2 regions of the Methylibium sp. T29 genome follow, and region 2 is predicted to be linked to the other one. Evidence: predicted binding sites of a transcription regulator. Region 2 holds the regulator's gene; the other holds the start of a gene.
The links. The regulator sigma-54, encoded in region 2, starts transcription at its own class of promoters, with help from an activator protein. The targets are predictions, from matches to a motif close to TGGCANGNAANCTGCTTT.

Region 1 (4,165 bases), on a different contig from region 2:
TCGAAGCTGAAGCGGCGTGCGATCAGCATCAGCGCCTGCTCGAGCAGCAGACCGACGATGCCGATGACGAAGATCGCGATCAGGATATGGGCCACGTTCAGGTTGTTCCACTCGTCCCAGACCCAGAAGCCGATGCCGACGCCGCCGGTCAGCATCTCGGCCGCCACGATCACCAGCCAGGCCGTTCCGACCGACAGGCGAACGCCGGTCAGCATGTAGGGCAGCACGGCGGGGAACAGGATGCGCGTCATCACCTTCCACTCGCTGAGGTTCAGCACCCGTGCCACGTTCAGGTAGTCCTGCGGCACGCGCTGCACGCCGACGGCGGTGTTGATGATCATCGGCCAGATCGAGCAGATGAAGATCGTCCAGATGGCCGCCGGATTGGCGGCCTTGAACACCAGCAGCCCGATCGGCAACCACGCCAGTGGCGACACCGGTCGCAGCAGGCTGATCAGCGGCGAGATCATGTGGTTGACGAAGCTGAAGCGCCCGAGCACGAAGCCGGCCGGAATGCCCACCAGCGCGGCAAGCCCGAAGCCCAGCGCAACGCGTTCGAGCGAGAACAGGACGTTCCAGCCGATGCCCTGGTCGTTCGGGCCGTTGTCGTAGAACGGATCGCTGAACAGCTTCGCGAACTCGGCCCAGGTGGCCGCAGGCGTCGGGAAGGCGCCGCCGTTCATCGTGAGCAGCGCCCAGATGCCGATCAGCAGGCCGGCGCCGAAGATGGGCGGCAGCACGCGCAATGCGAGCCCGCGCCAGTCGAAGGGCTCGGCCGGAAGGCGGGCCGCCGGCCTGGCCGAAGGCAGGTCGGCTACGGACGCCGCCAATGCGGGCTTGCTGACACTCACCGCGGCGGGCGTACCGGCGAGGCCGGCACCCGAGGGATCGTGGAACACGGCACTGACCATGGGGTTCTCCTTGCTTTAAGCCTTGATCTTGAATCCGTCGGCATAGGCCTTCGGGTTCTTGCCATCCCAGACCACGCCGTCGATCAGCTTGCTGCTGCGCATCGAATCCTTCGGCACATTGATCTTCATGGCGCTCGCCACGTCCTTGTAGAGCGCGATCTGGTTGACCTGCTGCGCCACGGCCAGGTAGTCCGGGTGTTCCTTCAGCAGGCCCCAGCGCTTGTGCTGCGTGAGGAACCACATGCCGTCGCTCAGGTAGGGGAAATTGACGGCCCCGTCGTTGAAGAACTTCATGTGATTGGGATCGTCCCAGGTCTTGCCGAGACCGTTCTGGTAGCGACCGAGAATGCGCTGGTTGATGGCATCCACCGAAGTGTTGATGTACGCCTTCTGCGCAACCGTCTCGGCCATCTTCATCTTGTTCTGCAGGCCGGCGTCGATCCACTGGCTGGCTTCCAGCACGGCCATCATCACTGCGCGCGTGGTGTTCGGGTTCTTCTTGACGAAGTCGTTGGTCGTTCCCAGCACCTTCTCGGGATGGTCCTTCCAGATGTCCTGCGTGGTGTTGGCCGTGATGCCGATGCCGTCCATGATGGCGCGGTGGTTCCAGGGTTCGCCCACGCAGAAGCCATCCATATTGCCCACGCGCATGTTGGCCACCATCTGCGGTGGCGGCACCGTGATGAGCTTCGCGCCGGACAGGGGGTTGATGCCGGCGGCCGCCAGCCAGTAGTGCATCCACATCGCGTGCGTGCCCGTCGGGAAGGTCCCGGCGAAGGTGTACTCCCGCTTCTCCGTCGCCATCAGCTTGGACAATGAAGGCCCGTCGACGGCGCCCTTGTCCGCAAGGGCTTTCGACAGCGTGATCGCCTGACCGTTGTTGTTGAGCGCCATCAGCACGGCCATGTCCTTCTTGGGGCCGCCGGTACCGAGGTGCACGCCGTAGATCAGCCCGTAGAGGACGTGCGCCATGTCGAGCTCGCCGTTGACCAGCTTGTCGCGCACGCCGGCCCAGGACGCTTCCTTGGTGGGCACGATCTTCACGCCGTACTTCTTGTCGAAGCCGAGCACCGAGGCCATCACCACGGAGGCGCAGTCGGTCAGCGGGATGAAGCCGATCCGCACCTCGTCCTTCTCGGGCTTGTCGGAGCCGGCGGCCCAGACGGCGGATTGCAATCCAGGCACGGCGCCGACGGCGGTGGCGGCTGCAGCGGCTTTCAGCATGGTGCGGCGGCCCAGCAGGGCGCGGTTGGCGATGTCGTTCGGCATGGCATTCGGACTCCAGAAATCAGGCTCAAATGAAAAACGGCGCCATCACGACCACACAGCCCTGGAGCGGTGCGGGGTGAGACGCCGTCGTCTGCTGCGGTGTGGCCGAGCGTGGCCGCACCGGAAAGGGGATCGCCGTTGATCCTTGGGTGCACTGCAGCAAACCTCGTGCCAGAGCGGGAAGATCGAGCGCCTCAGCCCAGCATGTCGGCCACGTCGATCAGGCGTTGCGCGACCTCCGCGACCCGCAGGCCGCGGTCCATCGCTGTCTTGCGCAACCGGGCGTAGGCCTCGTCCTCGCTGAGTTGCTGGCGGCTCATCAACAAGCCTTTGGCGCGGTCGATCAGCTTGCGGTCGCTGAGCTGCGTGCGCGCGTCGGCGAGTTCGCGGCGCAGGGCTTCCTCGTGCTGAAAGCGTGCGAGCGCGACGTCGAGCACCGGTTTGATGCGCTCGGGCGCCAGGCCGGCGACGACATAGGCCGTCACGCCGGCGGCGATGGCCGCGCCGACGTGGCTGGTGTCGGCGTCGTCGGTGAACAGCACGATGGGCCGGCGTTCGTCGCGCGTGGACATCACGACGTGCTCGAGCGTGTCGCGCGCCTGGCTTTGCGCGTCGACAACGATCATGTCAGGCTGGATCTGCGCGATGCGCTCGGGCAGGAAGGCATCGATCGGCAATACCGCGACGATGTTGTAGCCGTTGGCCAGCAGGCCGATGCGCAGGCTGCGCGAGCGTTCCGCCTCGACGAGTGCGTCGTCGTCGTCCGCGGCCGGGGTGAGCGATTCCGGTGCGACGATGACGATGCGCAGCGCCTGGAGAGAGGTCATGTTGGCTGCGCTGCAAGGAGCGCGCCAACGGCCACCACGCCGACGCTGGAAATGACAAGGCCCGCTCGAGGCGGGCCTTGTCACGGAGTCGGTACCGTGAGTCTAGATCGGGCTCTGTGTCGCGAAGGCGCGGCGCCACAACGCCATCGGCAGCAGCTTGCCGAGCGCGGTGGGCGGTGCGGCGTGCGGACGTTCGTCGAGCAGTTCGCGCTCCGACAGCGTGTCGAGAAACTGCATCACCGCCGAACGTGCTAGGCCGCTCTCGGCCATCAGCTGGCGCACGGTCACGTGGCGGTGGGACATCTGGTGCAGCATGCGCCGGTAGGCCGTGCGATGGAATCCTGCCGGCAGGTCGGGCCAAGCGGAAAGCTTGTACTGTTTCATGGGGCGATCTACCGGGAGCGCGGCCTCACGCCGCTGTGAACGCAGGTTAACCAGCGCGCCCGGACTGCGATAGGTCGACAGTCCCGAATATCGTGTTTTCCGTCACACCCGCCATGTGACCAAAGGAAACGAATGGCATGGTTTTGTGGCAGGGCCGGTGCTCGAGGTCACCGGAATCGCCTCACTACACTCCTGCGATGCTGATTCTCGGCTTCGAATCTTCCTGCGACGAAACCGGCGTGGCGCTGGTGGCGGCCGACCATGGCGAGCGCCCGCGACTGCTTGCCCACGCCTTGCACAGCCAGGTCGCCATGCACGAGGCCTACGGCGGTGTCGTGCCCGAACTCGCCTCGCGCGATCACATCCGTCGGGCCTTGCCGCTGACGCGACAGGTGCTTGCCGAGGCGGGCCGGGCGTTGGCCGATGTCGACGTGGTGGCCTACACGCGCGGTCCCGGGCTGGCTGGCGCGCTGCTGGTCGGCAGCGCGGTGGCCTGCGCGCTCGCCGCGGCGCTGGACCGGCCGGTGCTGGGCATCCATCATTTGGAGGGTCATCTGCTGTCGCCCTTCCTGTCGGTCGATCCGCCGCAGTTCCCGTTCGTGGCGCTGCTGGTCTCGGGCGGGCACACGCAGCTGATGCGGGTCGACGGTGTGGGCGATTACGCGTTGCTTGGCGAAACGATCGACGACGCGGCCGGCGAGGCCTTCGACAAGTCGGCCAAGTTGCTCGGCCTGGGCTACCCCGGCGGACCGGCGCTTGCCCGCCTTGCGGAGT
Region 2 (4,165 bases):
CACGCCCAGGGCGGTCCGGTCGAGGGCAAGGACTACGTGAAGCTGTCGCAGCGCCAGCCGACGCAGGACCCGAAGAAGCTCGAGGTCGTGGAGTTCTTCTGGTACGGCTGCCCGCACTGCCACGCCTTCGAGCCGATGCTCGAATCCTGGGTCAAGAAGCTGCCGCCGGACATCACCTTCCGGCGCCTGCCGGTCGCCTTCCGCGAGGTGCCGTTCGTGCTGCACCAGAAGCTGTACTTCGCGATCGAGGCCCTGGGGCTGGTCGACACCCTGCACCGCAAGGTCTTCACCGCGATGCACGTCGAACGCAATCCGCTGAACACGCCCGAGGCGATCGGCGACTTCGTGGCGAAGAATGGCGTCGACAAGGCCAAGTTCCTCGACGTGATGAACTCGTTCTCGGTGCAGACCAAGGCCCGCCAGGCCGCCGCGCTGTCGGCCGGCTACAAGATCGACGGCACGCCGGCGATCGGCATCAACGGGTCCTACTACACCTCGGGTTCGCTGGCCGGCAGCAACGACCGCGCGCTGGCGATCACCGACCACCTGATCGCGCAGATCCGCAAGGGCGGCTGACCCTCGTTTGGCGTCGACGCGACAGCGGCCGTCGGAGCGGCGGCCGGCCGTGGCAAGCGATCGAACTCACCCTAGAATCGGCAGCAAGATTCATGCCGATTCCCTCCATGTCCGCTCCGACCCCCTATCCTGCATCGCGGTGCACCTTGCTGGCGCAGCTGTTTGCCGGGCCGTCCTGGCGGTGCTGGGGCTGGCCCTGCTGCCGGCCTTCGCCGCCGAAAAGGCTGACCGCAGCCAGCCGCTGGCCTTCACTGCCGACTCGGCCCGGGTCGACGAGGTCAAGCAATTGAACATCCTGTCGGGCAACGTCGAGATCACCAAGGGCAGCATCGTCATCCGCGCCGACCGCGTGGAGGTGCGCCAGAGTCCCGAGGCTACCAGTCCGCGGTGGCGACCGGCTGGCCGAACAAGCGTGCCTACTTCCGCCAGAAGCGCGGCAGCAACGACGAGTACATCGAGGGCGAGGCCGAGCGCCTCGAGTACGACGGCCGCGGCGACACCGTGCGGCTCGTGAACCAGGCCGTGCTGCGGCGCTTCCGCGGCAGCACGCTGGCCGACGAGGTGGCCGGCAACACCATCTCCTACGACAACGTGACCGAGGTCTTCCAGGTGCTCGGCGGCCCGGCCTCCGCGGCCGCGCCAGGCCGGGTGCGCGGCGTGCTGACGCCGCGCGAGAACCCGGCTTCGGCGCCAACTCCGGGGCGGGGACGCGGCCATGAACACGGCGATGGCGAGCCGCCTGGAGGCTCGCGGACTGCAGAAGAGCTACGGCGCCCGCAAGGTCGTCAAGGACGTGCACCTGGCCGTTGCGGCCGGCGAGGTGGTGGGCCTGCTGGGCCCGAACGGCGCCGGCAAGACCACCAGCTTCTACATGATCGTGGGCCTGGTGCGCGCCGACGCCGGCGAGATCCGCATCGACGGCGCGCCGATCGAGCGCCTGCCGATCCACCAGCGCTCGCGCCTCGGGCTGTCCTACCTGCCGCAGGAGGCCTCGATCTTCCGCAAGCTCACCGTCGAGGAGAACATCCGCGCGGTGCTGGAGCTCCAGTTCGACGAACGCGGCAAGGCCTACACCAAGGCACGCATCGACGAGCTGCTCGACGGCCTGCTGCACGACCTGTCGATCGACAAGCTGCGCGACAGCCCGGCACCGGCACTGTCGGGCGGCGAACGGCGGCGCGTCGAGATCGCCCGCGCGCTGGCCACGCAGCCGCGCTTCATCCTGCTCGACGAGCCGTTCGCCGGCGTCGATCCGATCGCGGTGATCGAGATCCAGCGAATCATCGGCTTCCTCAAGAGCCGCGGGATCGGCGTGCTGATCACCGACCACAACGTGCGCGAGACCCTGGGCATCTGCCACCGCGCCTACATCATCAGCGAAGGACGCGTGCTGGCCGAAGGCACCCCCGAGCAGATCGTCGAGAACGCCGACGTCCGCAAGGTCTACCTCGGCGAGCACTTCAGGATGTGATGAAGCCTTCCCTGCAGGTCCGTTTTTCGCAGCATCTGGCGCTCACGCCGCAGCTTCAGCAGTCGATCCGGCTGCTGCAGCTTTCCACGCTCGAGCTTCACCAGGAAGTCGAGCAGATGCTGGAGCAGAACCCCTTCCTCGAAGTGGAGGAAGATGCGCCGACCCCGTTCGACGCGCCGGTGGAGCGCGCCACGGCCACGGAGCGCCAGGCCGATGACGCCTGGGAGGGCTCGGGGTCCGAGGTGGCCGCCGACCCCGAGCCGGTCGCGGTGGATGCGGCCGAGTTCGGCACCACCGAGCGCGAGGACTGGGAGAACGGCACCGAGCGCGAGGACTTCGACGGCATCCGCGAGACGCCCGGCAAGGCCGGCAACAACGACAGCGACGAGTTCGACCCCATGGAGCGCAGCAGCGCCGGGGTGAGCCTGCAGGACCACCTGCGCGACCAGTTGCGCGGCATGCGCCTGAGCGACGAGGACCGCGGCGCGGTGATGGTGCTGATCGAATCGCTCGACGAGGACGGCTACCTGGCCGACCCCCTGGAAGAGATCGCCCAGCGCCTGGCCGGCGACGAGGACGACATCGCGGTCGAGGAGCTGCTCGACCGCCTGCGCTGCGCGCTGAAGTGGCTGCACAACCTGGAGCCGCTGGGCGTCGGTGCGCGCGACCTGTCAGAGTGCCTGACGCTGCAGCTGCGGGCCGGACCGCGCTGTGAGGCGCAGATGATCGCGATCCTGATCTGCAAGTACCACCTCGAGTTGCTGGCGCGGCGCGACGGCAAGAAGCTGATGGCCGCCACCGGCGCCGACGAGGAGCTGCTGAAGGCCGCGCAGGCGCTGATCGTGCGCTGCGAGCCCAAGCCCGGCCGGCCCTTCACCAAGGCCGAGGCCAACATCATCGTGCCCGATGTCATCGTGCAGAAGGCCGGCCGCGGCTGGCGCGTGGTGCTCAACCCCGACGTGATGCCCAAGCTGCGCATCAACGACCTCTACGCCCAGGCCATCAAGCAGCAGCGGGGCGCGCGCACCGAATCGGGCGCGGGCCTGAGCTCGCGGCTGCAGGAGGCGCGCTGGTTCATGAAGAACATCCTGCAGCGCTTCGACACCATCCAGCGCGTGTCGCAGGCCATCGTCGAGCGCCAGAAGGCCTTCTTCAGCCATGGCGCGATCGCGATGAAGCCGCTGGTGCTGCGCGAGATCGCCGACGAGCTGGGTCTGCACGAGTCGACCATCTCGCGCGTGACCACCGCCAAGTACATGTCCACGCCCTACGGCACCTTCGAGCTGAAGTACTTCTTCGGCTCCTCGCTCAACACCGAGGCCGGTGGCAATGCGTCGAGCACCGCGGTGCGTGCGCTGATCAAGCAGCTGGTCAGTGCCGAGGACGCCAAGAAGCCGCTGTCGGACAGCCAGCTCAGCAGCATGCTGGAAGAGCAGGGCATCCAGGTGGCACGCCGCACGGTGGCGAAGTACCGCGAGGCGCTGAAGATCGCGCCGGCCAACCTGCGGCGCACGATGATGTGACGACGAGGTCTCGGGCCCGAACCGGCAACAAGACCCAGCGCCCCGCCCGGTGTCGACCGAGGCGCGAGCGCAACCCTCGAACCCCTCTGCACGCATGAACGTCGCCCTTCCGCCCGACGCCCCGCCGTCCTCCTTGTTCCTCCCCTGCGCGGCCGGCGTCGAGGCGCTGCTCGCCGACGAGGTTGCCCGGTTGCTGCCGGGCGCGGCGGCGCAGACGCAGCGCGGCGGCGTGATGGTGCGCGGCGGCCCGCGCGAGGCGATGGCACTCAACCTCGGCAGCCGGCTCGCCCAGCGCGTGCTGTGGCAGGTGGCCGATGCGCCCTACCGCAGCGAGGACGACCTGTACGCGTTGGCCCGCAGCCCGCGCTGGCCCGACTGGATCACGCCGACGCAGACCCTGAAGGTGGACGTGACCGCGCAGCGCGCGCCGCTCAAGAGCCTGAACTTCGCCGCGCTGCGCATCAAGGACGGTGTCTGCGACGCGATGCGCGACGCGCTCGGCGCGCGCCCGAGCGTCGACACCCGCCGCCCCGACCTGCCGCTGCTGCTGCACCTGGCGCCCGAGCACGCCACGCTGTATGTCGACACCTCGGGC

Region 1: x551_RS14140 (CmpA/NrtA family ABC transporter substrate-binding protein) is a predicted target of sigma-54. The motif match lies at 2,337-2,354, and genes of this name have one in related genera.

The regions. Positions count from the first base shown of each region.
Region 1 covers NZ_AZND01000124.1:911-5,075, forward strand. Annotated here, with positions in the region: gene ntrB (nitrate ABC transporter permease) at 1-911, opposite strand, end outside; gene x551_RS14140 (CmpA/NrtA family ABC transporter substrate-binding protein) at 927-2,180, opposite strand; gene x551_RS14145 (ANTAR domain-containing protein) at 2,375-3,007, opposite strand; gene x551_RS14150 (MarR family transcriptional regulator) at 3,110-3,391, opposite strand; gene tsaD (tRNA (adenosine(37)-N6)-threonylcarbamoyltransferase complex transferase subunit TsaD) at 3,589-4,165, shown strand, end outside.
Region 2 covers NZ_AZND01000243.1:452-4,616, forward strand. Annotated here, with positions in the region: gene x551_RS18520 (thiol:disulfide interchange protein DsbA/DsbL) at 1-576, shown strand, start outside; partial or broken gene lptA (lipopolysaccharide transport periplasmic protein LptA) at 758-1,116, shown strand; gene lptB (LPS export ABC transporter ATP-binding protein) at 1,292-2,047, shown strand; gene x551_RS18530 (RNA polymerase factor sigma-54) at 2,047-3,570, shown strand; partial or broken gene x551_RS18535 (THUMP domain-containing protein) at 3,665-4,165, shown strand, end outside.